2 regions of the Saccharospirillum sp. ABV4_185 genome follow, and region 2 is predicted to be linked to the other one. Evidence: predicted binding sites of a transcription regulator. Region 2 holds the regulator's gene; the other holds the start of a gene.
The links. Region 2 encodes FliA, which starts transcription of late flagellar genes. Its sites were predicted from a motif close to CTAAAGTTNNNNNNNNNNCNGCCGATA; they were not measured.
Positions count from the first base shown of each region.

Region 1: the regulator FliA is predicted to act here: its motif matches at 2,747-2,773, upstream of ACXAE6_RS15185 (DUF5610 domain-containing protein).

Region 1 is NZ_JBSWUW010000001.1:3,184,986-3,192,971, reverse strand. Features, by position in the region: gene ACXAE6_RS15205 (MBL fold metallo-hydrolase) at 1-148, opposite strand, end outside; gene yaaA (peroxide stress protein YaaA) at 202-1,008, shown strand; gene ACXAE6_RS15195 (YajG family lipoprotein) at 1,078-1,659, shown strand; gene ACXAE6_RS15190 (LysR family transcriptional regulator) at 1,721-2,629, opposite strand; gene ACXAE6_RS15185 (DUF5610 domain-containing protein) at 2,833-3,897, shown strand; gene ACXAE6_RS15180 (glutaredoxin family protein) at 3,964-4,230, shown strand; gene ACXAE6_RS15175 (DUF6436 domain-containing protein) at 4,255-4,776, shown strand; gene ACXAE6_RS15170 (chemotaxis protein) at 4,903-5,832, shown strand; gene ACXAE6_RS15165 (MOSC domain-containing protein) at 5,902-6,711, shown strand; gene ACXAE6_RS15160 (lytic transglycosylase domain-containing protein) at 6,721-7,986, opposite strand, start outside.
Region 2 is NZ_JBSWUW010000001.1:2,924,173-2,932,158, reverse strand. Features, by position in the region: gene ACXAE6_RS13905 (flagellar motor protein) at 1-223, opposite strand, end outside; gene ACXAE6_RS13900 (protein-glutamate methylesterase/protein-glutamine glutaminase) at 255-1,307, opposite strand; gene ACXAE6_RS13895 (chemotaxis protein CheA) at 1,339-3,534, opposite strand; gene ACXAE6_RS13890 (protein phosphatase CheZ) at 3,555-4,475, opposite strand; gene cheY (chemotaxis response regulator CheY) at 4,510-4,884, opposite strand; gene ACXAE6_RS13880 (RNA polymerase sigma factor FliA) at 5,189-5,902, opposite strand; gene ACXAE6_RS13875 (MinD/ParA family protein) at 5,925-6,752, opposite strand; gene flhF (flagellar biosynthesis protein FlhF) at 6,814-7,986, opposite strand, start outside.

The DNA.
Region 1 (7,986 bases), 260 kb from region 2:
TGATAGATAAATCCTGTTGCCGGGCCAGCTGTATCAGGTGCTCGGCGTCATAAGGATCAACCGCTGCCGCCTGGCGTTGCTGTTCGCAATAGACCAGATGGTTGTAATTCTGAAAAGAGTCCGGCACATAGGTTCTCAGAATCTGCATTTTTTCGGCCCACAATAAAGGTGTGAGTCGTACCCTAGAGACAGGAGGAAGACTTGGCAACAGCTCCCTTGATGGCGGTGATTTCACCGGCCAAAACGCTGGATTTCGAAAGCCCGGCGATCACCGACCAAAGCACCGAGTTTCGTTTTGCCGACGAGGCCGCGGAGCTGGTCGATGTGCTGCGCACATACAGCGTCAGCGATCTGCGCGAACTGATGTCGCTGAGTGAGAAGCTGGCCAATTTGAACGTCGAACGCTTCAGTCAGTGGCAGTGGCCATTCGATTCGCAGCGCAGCAAACAGGCGCTTTTGGCCTTTCAGGGCGACGTCTATACCGGTCTTGATGCTGCGACGCTCAGCAAGAAGGCGTTTGGCAAAGTTCAGGACCGGCTGCGTATCTTGTCGGGTTTATATGGTGTGTTGCGGCCGCTGGACCGCATCCTGCCGTACCGCCTGGAAATGGGCACGCGTCTGCCGACCGAACGCGGCACAAACCTCTATCAATGGTGGGGGAATCAGTTGACCGATACACTGGCGGCGGATATCCGCAGCAATGAGACACAAGCACTGGTCAATCTGGCGTCGAACGAATACTTTAAGGCGATCCAGCCGAAGCGGTTACCGGTACCAGTGATCGTGCCGGAATTCCGTGACTGGAAAAATGGTCAGTACAAGATGATTTCTTTCTTTGCCAAAAAAGCTCGCGGTCTGATGGTGCGCTATATGCTGGAGAACGATATCCGCCGGGTGGAAGACCTCAAGGGGTTCGATCTGGATGGTTACCGTTTTGATGCCAGTCGCTCGACCGATTCACACTGGCAGTTTTTGCGCGACCAGAGCCGTTCCGTTAAGGCGGCTTAAAACTGAAAACTTGCAACGCACTTAACGAGTCTGTTTATTCAGACTTTTTGTTAACACAAGGAGAACGCTATGAAATCTGTGTTTAAGCCGGTACTGATGCTTTCATTGGTGGCAACGGTGCTGGCCGGTTGCGCCCAGCTGTCACCCCAGCAAATTGCCTTCGAACCCGTTGTTTCACCGGACAGTTTGCCGGCCGGTAACGGCCGTACCTTCTGGGTGGATATTGAAGATGGTCGCAGCAGCACCGTTATTGGTCAGCGCGGCGGGGTTTATGAAAACAGTTCTGCTATTACCGCCTCTGGTGATTTGACCAAACAACTGCGCGATCAGGTGATCGGCGCTTTGGAAGTGGCCGGTTTTGAAGCGGTAGAAATGAATGCCGATTTTGAGTGGACCGTGACGCTGGAAGAGCTGAGTTACGAACTGGTCGATATCGACGCAGCACGTAAAGAAGCCAAGGTGGCTGCGGAAGTATCGGTGGAAATCGTCAAAGCCAACTCCAGCTACTCCAACAGTTTCCGTTCACAGCGTTCTGCCGAGTTTTTCCGCTATCCGGATGAAGCGGAAAACGAAACCATGCTGACTGAGACATTCGATGCTGCCATTGAGCGGATGTTCAATGATGCTGGGTTGAATCGTTTTCTGCGCTGAGTAATTCAGCCATTAAAAAAGCGGCCAATTGGCCGCTTTTTTGTTTCTGGCAGTCCGATTTTTAGCCCGCTTTATCGAGATCGTGTTCTTCGAAATAGGCCGCCATAAAATCGACAAAGGCCCGGCTCTTGGCGGACAGATAGCGGTTTTCCGGATAAACCACATGGATGGTTCGGCTGGGGAAGGTGATGTCCGGTAGCACATGCAACATGCGTCCACTGGTCAGTTCTTCGCGCACCATATAGTACGGCAGCGCCGTGATGCCCATATGATTGGTGGTGGCCTCGGCCAGGGTGTCCAGATCGTTGACCGTGAAGCGGCGGTCTTTATTCTGCAGACCGGCTTCTTTCAGAAAACGTTTGATCCAACGTGGCTCGGCGAAATCGATACCGGACGCCATCAGCATATGGTGATCGTACAGATCGGCCAGTTGCTGTGGCATGCCATGCTTGTCGAGGTAATCTTTGGTTGCGGTCAGGATGACCTTTTGCTTGGCAACCGGTCGGGCGACCAGACGACTGTCCTGCAGCGAACCCAGATGAATCGCCAGGTCGATGCCTTCGCGCACCAGGTCGAGGCCTTTATCGGCCAGGATCAGGTCGAAATTCACGTCCGGATATTGCTCTAAAAACTTGGAGAATATCTTCATCAGCATGGAGCGGCCGAAGGTCGGCGTGGCGGTGATGCGCAGCGTGCCTCGCGGCGAGGTTTCCAGGTCTTTGACCATATGCTCGGCTTCCTCGAGGTCTTCGAGGATGCGACTGCAGCGGTTAAAGAACAGCTGGCCGGCTTCGGTCGGGCTGACCGAGCGGGTGGTGCGGTTGAGCAAGCGCACGCCAAGGCGATCTTCCAGCAGGCTGATCTGCTTGCTGACAGCCGAAGGCGTCAGACCCAGTTGATGAGCCGCGTTGGTAAAATTATTGGCTTTAACGACGGTGGTGAAGATGATCAGCGAATCGAGTCTCGCCATGACGGGCCTCTGTCAGTCGAGTGGTACCTGAAGCACGGCGATCATACGACGTATTAATCAACAATCCAACGCTATTGATGATTGTTTTTTGATAATCCCGGCCTTTACAAAACATCACTCAAGTTGTGCGCTATACCGCCGCTAGTAGATTGAATGCACCGCCTATTCGATAAGTACCGGTTTGCGCCGGAAGGGGACGCCCTATGAATAACATGCTGTCCAATTTGTCCGCGTTAACGCCATCCATCGCTGGTTACCAGCGCCCCGGTTCGGGCCAGGCTGCTCAGTCCGCTGGGGCGGGTTCGGTCAACGCACCTGCAAAAACCGAACAAGCTGGCGCGTCGCAATCGGCGGCGAGCAATTTTAATGTCGAAGAACTGGTCGATAATCTGTGGAGCTTTATGCGCGGCCGTCTGTCTCAGGCCCAGGCTAATGGCGCCTCCGAAGCTGAGATGGAGAAGCTTTGGGCCGCCGCGGAAAAAGGCATCAAGCAGGGGTTTGGTGAAGCGCGTGATGTGCTTGAGTCGATGGGCAAGCTGGATGATGCGCTCAAAGGTAAAATCGATGACGCTTACGGCCGGCTTGAAGACGTTCTGGCCAATCGTGATATCGACGCCTCGGTGAGTGCTGACGATTCCAAGCAGGTGTCACGCCAGGGCAATCGCAATATCGGTATTTATCAGTACGAACAGCGCACCTTTGCTCTGGATGTCACTACTGCTGAAGGCGATAAGGTCACCATCCGTGTGGATCGTCGTAACGAAGCTTCGGCGGAAAAGTCTTCCGGTGATGGCTGGTCGTCGGTGAGCTGGGGCAAGGTGGAATCGGGTCAGTTCGATTTGAGCATCGAAGGTGATCTGAACGATCAAGAACGATCCGATCTGACCGCTTTGCTGAAAGAAGTGGGTGAGCTGGCTGACGAATTTTACGACGGCGACCTGGGTGTGGCCTTCGAGCAGGCTCAGGCGCTGAGTATCAGTGGCACCAGTTTGGCGTCTCTGGATCTGAGCATGCGTTCGGTTCAAACCAAGGCTGTATCTGCCTATCAACAGGCTGGTGGTGAGGCTCAGAGCTTGCCGCGCGGTCTGGATCCGTTGCGCGAATACGCTCGTGAACTGGTCGATGCCCAGCAGCGTTGGGTGGATAAACTGAACTCGGAGCGGGGTCTAGTCGACTCATTGGTCAACCATCCGCGTAACGATGGCCGCTTGAGCAGCTTCCTGGATTCGCTCTTTGCTGACCCATCAACCGATAAAAAAGACGCCTGATAGCGAGCGCTGGTAAAGCGCTGGCAGATTTCTACAATAGGGCCGTTTTTCCAATAGGAACGGCCCGTGGCTTCCTCCTCAACGACCCCGAATCTCATTCTCTACAGTACCCTCGGTTGTCATCTCTGTGAGCAGGCGCAGGCTTTGCTGCAAGAGTTGGCGCTGTCCGAACCGCTGCAATGGCAGGTGGTTGATATTGTCGAGAGTGATGCATTGATGGACCGATACGCCATACGTATTCCGGTTCTGCTCTGCGATGGCGCAAGTGACGATCTTGGCTGGCCTTTTACGCTGGACGAGGTGCGTCGTTACCTCCGTGCCAATCATGCCTGATTCTCCCTTAGCAAAAGGTTCATTGTGATTCGATATCGCGGCTTAGTGTGGTGGCTGTTGCCCTTGTTGCTTGCTCTGGCTGCAGGTCTTTGGTTCCGACAAAGTCACCTGGATTGGTTGGGTCGCAGTGTTTCAGATGTGTCGGCCTGGAGCGATCAATGGCAGGACTGGATCGATACCCGCAGCGAGCTGACGCATCCAGCCATGATTCATTGGATGCCGCCGGGCTGTTTGTGCCGTTTTATGGCGTCCGGCCATGCTTCATCGCTGAGCGAAACCGGGAGTGAGCTGGGCTACCACCCGGTGCAATTGGGAACGCCCTTTATCAATCAGGCGCTGGCGGGGTCAATGGATGGTACGCCGCCAGCCTCGCCAGGCCCTCTGATCGTATTGACCGGCACCGACGGACAGATTCGCTATCTGGGTGCTTACAGCAGTGGGCTGACCTGCGCTCAATCCAACAGTCTGGTGGATGACTGGTTGCCGCTGTCGCGTCCCGGCTCGGTGGTTAATCTGGATGCGACGACCTGCGTTTGTGTGAACTAACACTGTCTTTATGTGAACTAGCGCATATTCCTTCAATCTCGACTAAACTTTGCCGATAACGACGGAGTGGGTGGGCGACTGCGCTTGCCGGGATCGTTGGAAGAGTCGAAGTAGCCGGAGTAGCTGATGTCGAGTGTGCTGAAAAATGTCGATAGCCGTACCAATCTGGTCGGTCAGAATCGACTGGAAATCCTGATGTTCCGGCTCAAAGGACGACAAATCTATGCGATTAACGTCTTTAAAGTTCAAGAGGTATTGGGGCTGCCCAAACTGACCATGATGCCGCAGCGCAATCCGGCGGTGATTGGTGTGGTCTATCTGCGTGGCCGTTCGGTACCGGTTATCGACCTGAGCATGGCCATTGGCTTAAGTCCTATCAAACACGATGAAAATTCCACCATTATCGTGACCGAATACAACTCGACTGTTCAGGCGTTCCTGGTCGGTGGAGTGGATCGTATTATTAACCTGAACTGGGAAGAGGTGTTGCCACCGCCGTCGGGCGCGGGCCATACCCACTATTTGACGGCCATAACCCATCACGAAGAGCAGATTGTCGAAATCATTGATGTAGAGAAGGTCTTGTCGGAAATCGTGCCGATGAACGCTTTACTCAGTGAAGGTTATCTGGCGGATGAGGTGGTGGAACGCATTCGCGGTCGTGAAATTGTTATGGTTGATGATTCGCATACCGCCCTAACTCAGGCGCGGGTGACTTTTGAATCCATGGGGCTCAAGGTGCATCAGGCCACCGATGGCGCTCAGGGTTTGGAACTGCTGCGTCGGCTGGCAGAAGAGACTGACGGCCCGCTGGAAGAGCGGGTGCTGATGCTGGTCACCGATGCGGAAATGCCGCGAATGGATGGCTATCGACTGACGGCTGAAGTGCGCGCCGATGGGCGTTTGAAAAACCTGTTCGTTGCACTGCATACGTCGCTGTCCGGTGATTTCAACCTGGCGATGACCAAGAAGGTCGGCTGCGATGCTTTTCTCTCCAAGTTCCAGCCCGAACAGCTGGCCGATCTGGTGCGCAGACGGGTGGAAGGCGAAGCCTGAGGTTGCTTGCATAAGCCGCTCGCCTTTGCTGGAATGAGCGGCCCTCTTCCCCTTGCGGACCCTGCTGTCATGTCGTTTACCGCTCAGATTACCGCTCTGTTCCATTACCCCATCAAATCACTTGCCGGTATTGCAGTTGATCGGCTGCCATTCGATGCAGCCGGTCCAGTGGACGATCGCCGCTGGATGCTGATCAACGCCAAGAACCGTTTTGTCAGTCAGCGCGATATGCCACAGCTGGCCAATTTTGGTGTGCAGGTGCAGGGCGATGGTTATCGCATCAGCGCGCCCGATGGCGATTATCGCGATCTCACCAGGAGCGTCGCCAGCAATGCGCCGATACGGGTAACGGTCTGGAAAGATGAGCTGGATGGCTGGGAAGTCTCAGCCGAGCTGTCGGCCTGGTTCAGCGACAAAGTGGGTAAGACGGTGCGCTTGGTGTATGTCGGCACAGATTCGCAACGGCGCGTACCGGACCCGGCTGCTCTGGAGCACGAACGCGTTGGCTTTGCAGATGGCTATCCACTGTTGCTGTGCAATCAGAGTTCTCTGGATGGACTTAACGAACGGGCGGGGGTCCAGCTCGACGTGCGTCGCTTTCGTCCCAACATAGTGGTGGACGGTTTGCCGATGGATCAGGAGCTGGAGTTGGGACGTTTAACGCTGGCCGCTGGTCATCTGCAATTACTCAAACCCTGCGAACGTTGCAGCATTCCAGCGGTGGACCCGGATTCTGGCATCTATCAACGAGAGGTGGCGGCGGCGTTAAAAACCCACAGCCGCTTTAACGGCAAAACCATCTTCGGTATGAATGCGGTTGCCCGTGGCGTCAGTGAACTGCGCCTGGGTGATAGCGCGCAGCTCGAATCCGTCAGCTAGTTCAGCGGCTCAGGAATCATCACCCAGCGACGCCAGGTTGGGTTGGTCGAGCCAACTGGCGAGCGTCCAGTTCTGGCCGTCGCGCATGGCGTAGATCTGGGCGTAGGTCAGCACTGATTTGACGTAGTTGCGGGTTTCATCGAAGGGAATGGATTCAATCCAGACGCGCAGGTCCGCCGGGTAACGGTCCAACCAACTGGTAACTTTGGTGGGGCCGGCATTGTAAGCCGCCGTCGCGTAGACCGGATGACCAAAGCGGCGCTGCATCTGATCCAGGTAATTACGACCCAGGGTGATATTCAGCGTCGGATCGTTCAGGTCGTCCTCACCGTGATAATTCAATCCGGATTTGATCGCCATACTGCGCGCGGTATAAGGCATTAACTGCATAAGCCCACGCGCACCCACCGGCGATCGTGCCTGAGTCATAAAGTGACTTTCCTGGCGCATAACACCATATAACCAGTGTCTCGGCACGGCTGCTGTTTCGGTCAACTCGCCAACCAGATCGGCAAAGGGAGTCGGGTAGCGCAGCGTTAATTCGCCATAACGACCACTCATACCCGCCGTCTGGGATGCCTTATGGTACCAATTCCGACTCTGCGCTAACTGGGCGGCTTCCATCATTTGTTCGGGCGTGAAGGCATCCAGCGCCAGATTCCATTCGATCTGAGCGCGCACAATGTCGCCCGCCTCATAGAGTGCCAGGGCGCGCTGCAAGTTGGGACGTTCGGCGATAGGCCGACGGGTCTTGATCGGAGGGTATTCATCGAGGTTCAGTTCGGCCGGCTGATCGAGCGCTGCAGCGGCCAGAAAACCATAGTAGGAGCGTTCCTGGGCCAGGCTCGCTAACTGCTGCTCGGAGGTATCACCCATATCCAGATGTTGTTCGGCGATGGCTGACCAGTAACGCCATTGGCTGCTGTCCTGGAGTGACTCATCCAGCGCCCGATAAAGGCTGGCGATCTGCATCCAATTGTTGTCCGCCAGGGCGACCTGCAGGCGCCAGTGCTGGATTTCTTCGTTACCGCGTTTGGGGTCGGCAATACCCAGCCAATAGTCGGCCTGTGGCAGCGCCAGCTTGGCCATGGCAATGCCCAGATAGCCGGAGGTCGCTTGAATGTCGGCCTGGCTAAAGTCGGGCGTCCGTTTGATCAGGTCGACCCAGAAGTTGGATGCTATCTGTGGTGCGCGAAACGCCAGCCGATCGATAGCGGCTAACGCCAGGTCACGTTGCCATGCCTCGTCCGGGTTGTAGGGCTGATTGAACAGGCC
Region 2 (7,986 bases):
CGTTGCTGAGCGCCCAGTCAGGGCCGCTGAATACGGATGGGAAATAGCGCCAGGCCAGGCGCCAGGTGGCAGTGTCTGACTGCACCAGACCAGCCGCCAGAGTCCCGCCCAAGACAATAGCGGCGGCCGGCAGGTTGGTGAGTGAACCGATATGGCCGCCTTCCAGCAGATGGCCGCCAAAGACAGCAAACCAGGCCAGCAGCAACCCAAAAAACGCGATCATGGTGTAGGTCCCCTGCGTTCAAAACCCCGAATCAGGCCGACACCACCTCTATCAGGCGATTGGCGACTTCATTCAAAGCGATGACTTCATCAGCCAAATTGGCTTTGACCACTGCAGAAGGCATGCCATCAATCACACAGGTCGATGACTCTTGCGCCCAAACCACCCCATCACTGTCTTTGATCAGGCGAGCGCCTTCGCGACCATCGGCGCCCATGCCGGTCAACACCACCGCCAGAATGTTCTTGCCATAGTACTTAACCGCGCTGCCAAAGGTGACATCGACCGAGGGTTTGTAATTGAGTCGCTCATCGCCTTCAAAGATACGCAGCCGATTCTTGCCGGAGAACATCATCTGCAGGCCGCCTGGCGCCAACAGCGCTTCACCGGCTTTGAGGCTGTCACCATCACTGGCTTCACGTACGCTCAGCGCGCACTGCCGATCAAGCCGTTCGGCAAAAGCGCCGGTAAAGCTGCCCGGCATATGCTGGATCATCAGGATCGGCGCTGGGAAGTTGGCCGGTATTTGCGTCAGTACCTTCTGTAGTGCAACCGGACCACCGGTGGAGGTACCGATCATCACCAGATCAAAACGCTGCGCATAACGCTTGCGTCGACCTGCCTGAGCCGGTGCCGGTTTTTCCGGCGGCGGTGGCACCGCATCCAGACCGGTCGCCCGGGGACGGGCCTGACCGGCGATGGCAATGATCTTTTCACACAGCGCTTTTTTCAGCGCCGAAGGACCATCGGCGACGTTTTCATAACTTTTGGGCAGGTAATCGACCGCACCGGCATCCAGGGCATCCAGCGTAACCCGGGCGCCCGACTGGGTCAGGGACGAAAACATCAGGATAGGCGTCGGCTGGCGGTTCATGATTTCACGAACCGCCGAGATGCCATCCATCATGGGCATTTCATAGTCCATGGTGATGACATCGGGCTTGAGGCGCACCGCCAGATCGATGGCTTCACGGCCATTGGACGCTTCACCAACCACCTTCAGCTGAGGATGGGCGTCAATCAGTCCACGAATCCGGGTTCGAAAGAAGCTGGAATCGTCAACGATCATCACCGAGATGGGCATTCAATTCTCCTTAATTGGGCAAACGCCCGCATCAATCCGCAGCGGAATAGGCTTTCAATAAGCCAGGGACGTCAATAATCAGTGCGATACGGCCATCACCCGTGATGGTCGCACCTGCCATGCCTTCCGTGCCTTGTAACATCTGCCCAAGAGGTTTAATCACCACCTCTTCCTGACCAACCAGTTGGTCAACCACAAAGCCGACTTTCTGAGTACCGACAGACACCACGACCACATGACCGGCTTCTTCTTTGGGGTCACTGCGATGGCCTTTAACCAGCCAGCGTTTGAGGTAATAGAGCGGCAAGGGTTTGCCTCGCACCATCACCACTTCTTTACCATCGACAACGTTGGTTCGACTCAGATCGAGATGGAAAATTTCATCCACGTTAACCAATGGCAAGGCAAATGCCTGATCACCCAACATCACCATCAGCGTCGGCATAATGGCCAGCGTCAGCGGTACCTTGATGCGAATGGTGGTACCACGGCCTTTTTCCGAATCGATATCAATGGTGCCGTTCAACTGACTGATTTTGGTCTTAACCACGTCCATGCCCACACCGCGGCCGGAGATATCGGAGATCTCGGTCTTGGTACTGAAGCCGGGCGCAAAAATCAGGTTATAGCATTCGTTGTCGGTCAGACGGTCGGCCGCTTCCTGATCCATGACCCCGCGTTTAACGGCAATACCGCGCAGCACATTGGGGTCCATGCCGCCGCCGTCGTCACGGATCATCAAAAGGATGTGATCACCTTCCTGCTCGGCTGACAGCACCACTTCACCGGCGCGCGGCTTGCCGGCAGCAGCACGCACGTCAGGCATCTCGACACCGTGGTCGACCGAGTTGCGGACCAAGTGCACCAAAGGATCGGCCAGCGCATCGACCAGGTTTTTATCGAGGTCGGTTTCTTCCCCGACCAATTGCAGATTCACTTCTTTTTTCAGGCTGCGCGCCAGATCCCGAACCACGCGCGGGAACCGACCAAAGACTTTTTTGATCGGCTGCATCCGGGTTTTCATCACCGAGGTTTGCAGATCACCGGTCACGACGTTGAGGTTACTCACCGCCTTCTGCAGCATTTCGTTTTCCAACTCACTGCCCAGACGCATCAGACGGTTACGAACCAACGTCAGTTCGCCCACCATGTTCATGATGTCGTCGAGTCGTTTGGTGTCGACACGCACGGTGGTATCGCCACCGGCAGCCGCCCGCTGTGGTTCGCCGCCAGCGGCTTTAGCGGGCGCCTTGGCTTCTGCGGGCTTGGCTTCAGCTTTAGGTGCCGCCTGGGGTTCCGGCTTGGCTGCCGCCTTGGGCTCTGGTTTGGCTGCAGCTTTCGGCGCTTCGGCTTTGGGTTTGGCATCGTCTGCCGATGCAGCCGCAGCTTCGTCAGCACCTGCTTTAAACTGACCCTTGCCGTGCAGTTCATCCAGCAGCGCTTCAAATTCATCATCCGTGATTTCGTTACTGTTCGAGGCCGCCGCAGCCGGAGCCGCAGGCTTCTCTTCTTTCGCTGGCGCCTCATCGCCGCCCGCTGCCTTGAACTGACCTTTACCGTGTAACTCGTCCAGCAACGCTTCAAATTCGTCATCGGTAATTTCATCACCACTGCCAGTCAGTTCACTGGCAGCCGGCGGAGGCGTTGAAGATTCTGAGCCCGACGCCGGCGCTGATCCGGCCTGATCGTTCGGGGAAATGGCGTCAAGTAATTCTTCAAATTCGGCATCGGTGATGTCATCACCGGGCTTGGGGGCATCCTGGGCGACGCTGGAAGCTGCCTCGTCGGTGTCTGCTGCCACAGCTTCTTCGGCTTCAGCAGGGGCTTCGTCCGCCGAAGCCGGCGCAGCGTATCGATGCAGCAGCGCCACCAGTTCTTCATCAGCAGGCTGAGGTGTTTCGCCATTACTGACTTGAGCGAACATTTCGTTGACGTTATCGAGGCCACGCAACACGGCATCCATCAGATCAGCATCGATCTGACGCAAGCCATTACGCAACGTATCGAAGACGTTTTCCGCAGCGTGGCAACAATCGACCAAGGGTGTCAGTTGCAAAAAACCAGCGCCGCCTTTAACGGTGTGAAAGCCCCGGAAAATGGCGTTGAGCAAATCCCGGTCGTCCGGGCTGCGCTCCAGTTCAATCAGCTGTTCGGACAATTGCTCTAGAATTTCACCAGCCTCAACCAGGAAATCCTGTAAAATCTCTTCGTCCGCTTCGAAGCCCATGCTGCTCTCCTAGACCCCAATCAAAAACCAAGACTGGACAATAGATCGTCCACATCGTCCTGGCTGGATACGACACCCTCAGCATTGGCATTGATCTGAGGTCCTTCGCCTTTATCGCTGACTTCAGCGGTCTTATCGGCGTCAACCTCTGGGCCTTCGCGAACGATGCCAGTTATTTCATCGACCTGGCTGGCCATAAAGACCAAATCCACCAGACTGGCTTCGACCTCCTTGACCAAACTGGTAACTTTATTAATGACCTGACCGGTCAAATCCTGAAAATCCTGTGCCAGCAAAATGCTCGACAGATTGCTATAGAGCGTTTCAGATTGATCATTCAGCAGAGTAAAAAACCCGTCTAAATGCCAATACAGCGAACGAAACTCTTCGGCGCTCATATCCCGATCGACCAGGCGCTTCCACTCGCTTTTCAGACGCGCAGATTCTTCCTTTAACGCACCGGCCACCGGCATGCTTTCTTCGACCAGATCCAAGGTGGTATTGGCCGCTTTTTCCGTCAAAGTAACGACATAACCCAGTCGGTCAGTGGCTTCGGACATTTCCGAAAGCTCCTGCACGCCTTCACCAGGCTTGGCATCAATATGAAAGTTGGTGATGGCGCTGTGCAACGCTCGGGTGAGCCGGCCGACTTCCTGATAGAGCCCCCGATCACGCGCATCCTGCAATTCCTGGAGCGTTTCCAGCGCCGATTCGGTTTCCCCTGCTTCAATACGCTGATGCAGTTCTGCGGCCTTTTCTTTCAATAAATCGGAAAAGGTAGTTCCGGCATAATGCTCGGTCCGGGCCTGTTGTAGCTTAGCCAGAATCGCAACCGCTTCGTCCATATTCTCGTGCTGCACCTGCTCCAGCAGAGCTGGAACCATGGCTTTAAGCGCATCTAGAAACTCAGGAGATAATTTTTTGTTGTCTGGATCAGCCATAACGGCCTCTTTGGTCAACCCTTAACACCGGCTATCAGCCATCTACCCGTTCGAAGATTTTATCGATCTTCTCTTTCAAGGCGGCCGCAGTGAACGGCTTGACGACATAGCCATTAACGCCTGCCTGAGCAGCAGCAACGATCTGATCGCGCTTGGCTTCAGCGGTAACCATCAAGACGGGAATGGATTTCAGACGTTCGTCCGAACGAATTTTCTTGAGCAGTTCGATACCGGTCATACCCGGCATGTTCCAGTCGGTTACCACAAAGTCGAAATCGCTGCTTTGCAACATCGGCCATGCACTGGAACCATCGTCCGCTTCGTGGGTGTTACTGAAGCCCAGGTCGCGCAAAAGATTCTTAACAATGCGCCGCATTGTTGAAAAATCGTCGACAACCAGGATTTTCATGTTCTTGTCCAAGATGACCTCCTCTAGCCTCACCCGACAAACTGCTTACTGTCTTTATGATAGACGCTGGTAACCGGCTATCCAGTCTTGAGAATGCCTTTTCACTGACCGTCGTGGCTCTAAGCGCTAACTCAAGCCCAATTGTGTTACCACAACTGCGAATGAGAGCACCCACAAGACTCGTCAAGGTCTGTTGGCATCTGTATCGACCGGTGATCGCGATAGTTTAGAGCGTCCGGAAGCCGACTAGTCTACCCCAACAGCGGCCGTGATACAGCCTGACTGAAAGGGCAAATACAAGTGGCTACCACTCGCTCATACGGGCACGCAGGCGCATGGCGGCCTGGGTATGGATTTGACTGATGCGGGATTCACTGACGCCCAGAACAGCGCCAATTTCCTTGAGGTTGAGCTCTTCGTCGTAATACAGCGACAACACCAGTTGCTCACGTTCTGGTAACTGCTTGATGGCGTCAGCCAACTGGTGATTACGCTGGTCAGACTCTACTTCCGAATGCGGTGCCAGGTGCTGGCTGTTACCCACCTGGTAATCCTGCAGATCACCATTGCCCTGCTCCATCAGCTCTTCAAAGCTGAACAGACGTGAGCCTTGAGTGTCTTTGAGCAGGGAGTAGTAGTCGTCCAGACTCATCTCCAGCACAGCGGCTACTTCCTGATCCTGGGCATCGCGGCCTTCACGCATTTCAATTTCGCGAATAGCATCGGCAATGCGGCGCGAATTGCGGTGTACGGAACGCGGAATCCAGTCACCCTTACGCACTTCATCGAGCATGGCGCCGCGGATGCGAATGCCGGCGTAGGTTTCGAAACTGGCACCCTTGGTATGATCGTAATTCTGTGCAGCCTCAAACAAGCCGATCATGCCCGATTGCACCAGGTCTTCCAGCTGTACGCTTTCTGGCAGACGAGCCAGCAAGTGATGGGCAATGCGCTTGACCAGCACACCCTGCTCGTTTACCAGGCGGTCGTAATCGACCTTTTTTTCGGTCTGATACATAGTGTAATGCTGCACCGACATGTCAGGCGACTCCAGTAGTCCCCTGGACCAGCCGCTCCACAAAAAATTCGAGATTTCCCCGAGGTGTGGTTGGCAAGGGCCAGGTCGCGACCTTCTGGGCCAGTGAACGATAAGCGATCGCGGCTTTGGACCGCGGATACGCCTCGACAACGGCCTTCTGGCGCTGGACGGCCTTACGTACCGATTCATCCATGGGTACTGAGCCGACATATTGAAGCGTCACATCTAAAAAGCGATCCGTGACCTTCGATAATTTATTGAACAGCGCCTGACCTTCATTGGGCGTACGGACCATATTAGCCAACACCCTGAATCGATCCATCTTACAGTCGCGGTTCAACACCTTGATCAAAGCATAAGCATCGGTCACTGACGTGGGTTCGTCAGTCACTACGATCAGTGTTTCCTGAGCGGCGCGAACAAAGGACGTCACCGTCCGCGAAATACCCGCGGCGGTATCGACGATCAATACATCCATATCGTCGCCCAGATCACTGAATGCACCGATGATACCTGCGTGTTCCTGTTCGCCCAGGTTGGCCATGCGCTGGGTGCCAGACGAAGCCGGAATAATGCGAATGCCACCGGGGCCGGGTACCAGGATATCGCGCAACTCTGCCTCGCCAGACAATACATCGCCGATATTGCGGCCGGACGAAACGCCCAGCAGCACATCAATATTGGCCAAGCCCAAATCGGCATCCAGCAGCACCACTCGCTTGCCCTGCTCTGCCAATGCGACGGCCGTGTTGACGGACACATTGCTTTTACCCACGCCACCCTTACCACCGGTGACGGCCAGTACCTGTATCGGTTTCAAACCACTCATTCGCTCGTTTAACTCCGTTGGCCCAGTATAGGCAATTACCATCGTCTTTGATGGCCCTGTGTCAGCTCGCCTGGGCAAGCCCTGGGCGTGTTTCATCCAGCGCGCGCGCCAATCGCTTCACCAGCCGCACCGGATCGACACTGTCAATATCCTGCGGGATGCGCTGACCATCGGTGTTGTACCACAAAGGCCAGCGGTGACGCAGCAAGCTGTCAAAAACACTGCCAAAACAAGGCGCTTCATCCAGCTTGGTAATAATGGCGCCCGCCAGATGTTGACTCGGAAACGCCTGAATAAACTGGTTCAGACTGTCGCTGTTGGCGGTCGCCGGCATCACCAGCACGCTTTGAATGCGCGCATCCAGACCGGTATCGATTACCTGCTCACGCCACTGACGCAACGCTTCGGCGCTGCCGCTGGTGTCGATCAACACCAGATGATAATGCGCCAGCTCTTGCAGTGTTTCCGCCAGGCTATCGTCTTCACCGAGGGCGCGATAATCCACACCCAGAATCTGACTGACCGACGCCAGGGTATCCTGAGCCCCCAGCTGGTAACAATCGGTACTGACCACCGCCACCTTGGCATGGCCACGGCGCTTGACCGCGCGGGCCGCCAGCTTGGCCAGCGTTGTGGTTTTACCGGCGCCGGTGGGGCCACAGAGTGCCACCACGCCACCTTCGGTCAACGGATCGAACACCGGTACCGACAGGCCAGACGCCAAGCGTGCCAGCAGACGACGCCAGTTGGCATCCAGAGCAGCATCGCGGTTGTAGTGGCGCAACAGCGAACGCTGTACCGATTCACCCAACCCCAGGGCGCGCAAACGGCCTTCCAGTTTTTCCAGCTGAGGCGTTTGTGGCCCCACTACCGGCGCCTGTAGAAAATCGCTTTGCTGTTTGAGCATTTGACGCAGACTGTCGATTTCCTGACGCATCAACGTCATCAACTCCTGGTCGGACTGAGCGCGCAGTTGGGTTGGCTGAGCCTCTGCTTTCGGCGTCGGCCGCTGTGCCGCCTGCTCGACACGCTGCTCGGCTTCCATGGCACGTGCCAGGGGAGAATCCAGTGTCTGATCGGCAGCAAAACTGCTGGTCGCTGAGCGGTCCGGTGCCAGATCACCAAAGGCAGCACGACTGTGCGGCGCCAGATTTTCCAGCAATCCCTTCAGGCTCTCAGTATCCAGCTTGGGCTGGCCATCGTTCTGGCGCGGATGTGCCTTGATAATGGCGTC